Regions from separate parts of the Dorea sp. MB18-49 genome, predicted to be linked through region 1. Evidence: predicted binding sites of a transcription regulator. Region 1 holds the regulator's gene; the other holds the start of a gene.

Region 1 (3,220 bases):
AAGGAGCGCAGGATTATTACCAGTACTGTACGGCAATCCCGATTGCGACGACACTTGCGCAGTCATGGGATGTGGATCTTATCAAGAGAATGGGTGAGATTGTCGGAGAAGAGATGGAACAGTTTCATATTCACCTGTGGCTGGCACCGGGCATGAATATTCACAGAAATCCATTGTGTGGAAGAAACTTTGAATATTATTCGGAAGATCCACTGCTTACCGGACTGTGTGCGGCAGCCGATACAAAGGGTGTACAGTCTTACAAAGGACATGGAACGACGATCAAGCATTTTGCGGCAAATAATCAGGAAGACAACCGTATGTTCACGAACGCACATATCAGCGAACGTGCATTAAGAGAAATCTATCTGAAAGGATTCGAAATTGCGGTGAAGACAGCACAGCCATATGCGATCATGACATCGTATAATCTGATCAATGGAACACATGCCGCCAATCATTATGACATGCTTCAGAATGTAGCGCGTGATGAATGGGGATTTGAAGGCTTTATTATGACAGACTGGTATACGTCTCAGGATACGACGGCACTTGGAATGGTATCAGAAAGCGGAAAATACAGCTATTCCGATGGTGTACAGTGCATTAAGGCAGGAAATGATCTTCAGATGCCAGGATGCAGGAAAAATGTAGAGGATATTGTAGACGGCGTAAAAAATGGAAGGATTACCAAAGCGGATCTCCAGAGATGTGCAAAACATATCCTTGGAATTGCGTTAAAAACAATATAAACGAAAAAGAATAAAGTGATTAACAGGCAGACAATATATTATAAGTAGTCTGCCTGTTTGCGTTGATGTGCATTCGAAAGAAGTGGTAATCAGAAGGTTTTTTACATTTTCTAAAAAATATCTAAACAGTGTTGACAAAAATATGTGAGAGTGCTATCTTAATAGTCGAAAGGTGTTAGCACTCAGATAAAAAGAGTGCTAATAACCAGAAACCGAAAGGAGGAGGTACCGGTGATAAATCATGAAGAGATGAGTGAAAGAAAACTGAAAATACTTCATGCAATCATCCAGAATTATCTGGAGACAGGTGAACCGGTTGGTTCCAGAACGATTTCCAAGTACACGGATCTGAATCTTAGTTCAGCAACGATCCGTAATGAGATGGCAGATCTGGAAGAGATGGGATATATCATCCAGCCTCATACGTCGGCAGGACGTATTCCTTCGGATAAAGGATACAGGCTCTATGTAGATATGCTGATGGAGGAGAAAGAGCAGGAGCTGAATGAGATGCAGGATCAGATGCTTGACAAAGCAGATAAGATGGATCAGCTTTTGAAACAGGCAGCAAAGGTTCTTGCAACGAATACCAACTATGCAACGATGGTTTCGACTCCGATGAACAATTCAAACAAGATTAAGTTCATCCAGTTATCTATGGTAGATGAGGAACAGGTGATCGCAGTCATCGTACTGGGAGGCAATGTGATCAAGAATAAGATCATTAACATTGATGAGCCGATCAGCAATGAGAATCTGTTAAAGCTGAATATGCTGCTGAATACAACACTCAACGGCATGTCGATCGAAGAAATCAACCTGGGATTGATCGCCAGATTAAAGGAGCAGGCAGGAATCCACAGTCAGGTAGTCGGATATGTACTGGATGCAGTTGCAGATGCGATTCATGTAGATGATGATATGCAGATCTACACAAGCGGTGCGACGAACATTTTCAAATATCCGGAGCTGAGTGATAACCAGAGCGCACAGGAAATCATCAGTGCATTTGAAGAAAAACAGCAGTTATCCGAACTGGTTACACAGACCCTGGCACAGGATGAGAATACCGGCATTCAGGTATATATCGGAGATGAGACTCCGGTACAGACTATGAGAGACTGCAGTGTCGTAACTGCAACCTACGAACTGGGTGATGGTATGAAGGGAACGATAGGAATTATCGGACCGAAACGTATGGATTATGAACATGTTTTAAAATCTATGAAACGTCTCCAGACAGAACTGGATCAGATGTTCCATAAGAATGATAGAAAGGTGGAATAACCCTTGGAAAATAAGCAGGAAAAAAGCCAGGAAGATATGGTAAAAGAAGCTGTAGAAGAGGCAAAAAAATCTGCTGCTGAAGCAAAAGAAGCAGAGACGGATACAGACGAGACAACAGAAACTTCTGAAAAAGTGGAAAACGAAGAAGCCGAAGAGACAGCGAAAGATACAGAAAAGAAATCTGGCAAAAAATTATTTGGCAAGAAAAAAGATAAAAAAGACGAGAAGATCGAAGAGCTTACAGATAAGCTTACCCGTCAGATGGCAGAGTTTGATAACTTCCGCAAACGTACAGAAAAGGAAAAATCCCAGATGTACGAAGTTGGAGCGAAAGATATCATAGAGAAGATTCTTCCAGTTGTAGACAACTTTGAAAGAGGTCTGGATGCAGTGAAGGAAGAAGACAAAGAAGATCCGTTCGTTCAGGGAATGGAGAAGGTGTATAAACATCTGCTTACCACTCTGGAAGGAATCGAGGTTAAGCCTATTGAAGCAGTAGGCCAGCCGTTTGATCCGAATTTCCACAACGCAGTGATGCATGTGGAAGATGAAAACTTCGGTGAGAATATTGTTGCCGAGGAATTTCAGAAGGGCTACACATACCGTGATTCAGTTGTAAGACACAGCATGGTAAAAGTAGCAAACTAGAAACAAGAACATTCACAATTATCAGAATAAAAAATCATACAGGAGGAAATTTATCATGGGTAAAATTATAGGTATTGATTTAGGAACAACAAACAGCTGTGTAGCCGTAATGGAAGGTGGACAGCCAACAGTTATCGCCAACACAGAAGGCGCAAGAACAACACCATCTGTAGTAGCATTTACAAAGACAGGTGAGCGTCTTGTCGGAGAACCTGCAAAACGTCAGGCAGTAACAAACGCAGAGAGAACAATCTCTTCTATCAAGAGAGAGATGGGAACCGACTACAAGGTAACAATTGAAGATAAGAAATATTCTCCACAGGAGATCTCAGCAATGATCCTTCAGAAACTGAAAGCAGATGCAGAAGGATATCTTGGAGAAAAAGTAACAGAAGCTGTTATCACAGTACCTGCTTACTTCAACGATGCTCAGCGTCAGGCAACAAAAGATGCAGGTAAGATTGCAGGACTTGATGTAAAACGTATCATCAACGAGCCAACAGCAGCAGCTCTTGCATATGGTCTTGACAATG
Region 2 (3,220 bases), on a different contig from region 1:
ACAATTGTTGGATAAAACCAGAAAAATCAACAAATTACTGCATAACAACAGTTCGAGCAAAGTCGTATTTAACGATATCTGTGAAGTCCTTACAGAGATTCTGGATTCGAACGTATTGGTGATCAGTAAAAAAGGAAAAGTGCTTGGCGGAAGCAAATGTGAAGGTGTGCCTTACATTACCGAATTGATCGAGAGAGAGATCGGAAAGCATGTAGATGATATGCTGAATGAGCGCCTGCTTAGTATCTTATCAACAAAAGAAAATGTAAATCTTCAGACACTTGGATTTTCCGAAGAAACTGTCAAAGGTTACCAGGCGATCATTACACCTATTGACATTGCCGGAGAACGACTTGGAACACTTTTTATTTATAAAAAAGATAAGGTGTATGAAATTGATGACATTATTCTGAGCGAATATGGAACGACGGTCGTTGGCCTTGAGATGTTAAGATCCGTGAATGAAGAAAGTGCAGAAGAGACCAGAAAAGAGCATATTGTACAGTCTGCGATCAGCACATTGTCTTATTCGGAACTGGAGGCGATCATTCATATATTTGATGAACTGGATGGAGCCGAAGGAATCCTTGTTGCAAGTAAGATTGCAGATCGAGTAGGAATTACAAGATCCGTTATTGTAAATGCTCTTAGAAAATTCGAAAGTGCAGGGGTAATAGAATCCCGCTCTTCGGGAATGAAAGGAACGTATATTAAAGTAATCAATGATTACGTATTTACTGAACTGGACCGCATTAAAGCAGAACGTACAAAATAATAAGAATTATAAAGGGTATCGGGCGACTGATACCCTTTTCATACTATAAAAGGAGGATACAGGCAGTGGGATATGAAGGATGTACAGCAAAACTCCGAATGGAACGTGTGATTCTGGAGGACAGTTTTTTTGATGAAACGGAATATTTATGTAAGATCATAGCATATGATGAGGAAGAAGAAACGTTGTATCTGGTATCTGAAGAAGCGGAACTTACATCATATTCATTGGATGGTATTTATGAATGCAGCATTGAGAATTTAGAAGATCCGGTGATATGTAAAGGAATTATAAAAGAACGTTACTGGAATAAGGCTGGAAAAGTGATGAAATTCAAAATACAAAACGGATTTTATAAAAAACTTCTAAACTAAATAGAAAGTGTGTTGACAAACCAAAAAGAGAGTGCTATTTTATATCTAGAATCTTTCAGCACTCTCTTTTGTTGAGTGCTAATAATACAGAAAATGATTTAAGGAGGAATAGATATGAAGTTAGTACCATTAGGTGACAGAGTTGTATTAAAACAGTGTGTAGCAGAGGAGACTACAAAGTCAGGAATCGTGATCCCTGGACAGTCCAAAGAAAAACCACAGCAGGCAGAGGTTATCGCTGTAGGACCAGGCGGAATGGTAAATGGAAAAGAAGTTGAGATGCACGTTACAGCAGGTCAGCAGGTAATTTATTCCAAATATGCAGGAACAAATGTTGAGATCGATGACGAAGAATACATCATCGTAAAACAAGATGATATTTTAGCCATCTGTGAGTAATTAAGCAAATCATTTATATATTTCAGGAGGTAGATACCAATGGCAAAAGAAATTAAATATGGTGCAGAAGCAAGAAGAGCTTTGGAAGAAGGCGTTAATAAACTTGCTGATACAGTAAGAGTAACAATCGGACCAAAAGGACGTAATGTAGTTCTGGATAAATCATTCGGAGCACCACTGATCACAAATGATGGTGTTACAATTGCAAAAGAGATCGAACTGGAAGACAGATTTGAGAACATGGGAGCACAGCTGATTAAAGAAGTCGCTTCCAAGACAAATGATGTAGCCGGAGACGGTACTACAACAGCAACCGTACTTGCACAGGCAATGGTTCATGAAGGTATGAAGAACCTGGAAGCAGGAGCTAACCCAATCATTCTTCGTAAAGGAATGAAGAAAGCTACAGATGTGGCTGTTGAAGCAATTGCAAAGATGTCAAGCAAAGTAAAAGACAAAGACCAGATTGCAAAAGTAGCAGCAATCTCAGCAGGTGATGCTGAAGTCGGACAGATGGTAGCAGACGCTATGGAAAAAGTATCTAATGACGGAGTCATCACAATTGAAGAATCTAAAACTATGAAGACAGAGCTGGACCTTGTAGAAGGGATGCAGTTTGACCGCGGATATGTATCTGCATATATGGCAACAGACATGGACAAAATGGAGGCTAATCTGGATGATCCATATATCCTGATCACAGATAAGAAGATTTCTAACATTCAGGAAATCCTTCCACTTTTGGAGCAGATCGTTCAGGCGGGAGCAAGACTTCTTATCATTGCAGAGGATATCGAAGGAGAAGCTCTTACAACACTGATCGTTAATAAACTGCGTGGAACATTCAATGTTGTTGCAGTTAAAGCACCTGGATATGGCGACAGAAGAAAAGAGATGTTAAAAGACATCGCTACACTGACAGGTGGTCAGGTAATTTCAGAAGAGCTTGGCATGGAACTGAAAGATACAACTATGGATCAGCTTGGACGCGCAAAATCTGTAAAAGTACAGAAAGAAAATACAGTCATCGTTGATGGCATGGGAGACAAGAATGCAATCGCAGATCGTGTTGCACAGATCAAGGCTCAGATCGAAGAGACAACATCTGATTTCGATAGAGAAAAACTGCAGGAAAGACTTGCAAAACTTGCAGGCGGAGTAGCTGTTATCCGTGTCGGAGCAGCAACAGAGACTGAGATGAAAGAAGCAAAACTTCGTATGGAAGATGCTCTGAATGCTACAAGAGCAGCAGTAGAAGAAGGCATCATTTCCGGTGGTGGATCAGCTTATATCCATGCATCAAAAGCAGTTGCTAAGGCAATTGAAGAACTGGAAGGCGATGAGAAGACAGGTGCCAAAGTTGTACTGAAAGCCCTGGAAGCTCCGTTATTCCACATTTCTGCAAATGCAGGACTCGAAGGTGCTGTTATTATTAACAAAGTAAGAGAGTCAGAAGTCGGAACAGGATTTGATGCCCTGACAGAACAGTATGTAGATATGGTTGAAAACGGAATTCTTGATCCGGCAAAGGTTACAAGAAGTGCGCTTCAGAATGCAACATCTGTTGCTTCTACACTCCTTACAACAGAGTCTGTTGTGGCTGATATCAAAGAAGATGCACCAGCTGTGCCGGCAGGAAATCCGGGCATGGGTATGATGTAAATCATAAACG

What was found. Region 1 encodes HrcA, which represses chaperone genes, less so after heat shock. Its sites were predicted from a motif close to TGTTAGCACTCNNNNNNNNNGAGTGCTAACA; they were not measured.
Region 2: the regulator HrcA is predicted to act here: its motif matches at 1,203-1,233, upstream of NCY30_RS09400 (co-chaperone GroES).

What each region holds. Positions count from the first base shown of each region.
Region 1 covers NZ_JAMOYX010000024.1:20,496-23,715, forward strand. Annotated here, with positions in the region: gene NCY30_RS08595 (glycoside hydrolase family 3 protein) at 1-752, shown strand, start outside; gene hrcA (heat-inducible transcriptional repressor HrcA) at 1,002-2,039, shown strand; gene grpE (nucleotide exchange factor GrpE) at 2,076-2,687, shown strand; gene dnaK (molecular chaperone DnaK) at 2,743-3,220, shown strand, end outside.
Region 2 covers NZ_JAMOYX010000028.1:6,817-10,036, reverse strand. Annotated here, with positions in the region: gene codY (GTP-sensing pleiotropic transcriptional regulator CodY) at 1-775, shown strand, start outside; gene NCY30_RS09405 (hypothetical protein) at 841-1,149, shown strand; gene NCY30_RS09400 (co-chaperone GroES) at 1,264-1,548, shown strand; gene groL (chaperonin GroEL) at 1,588-3,210, shown strand.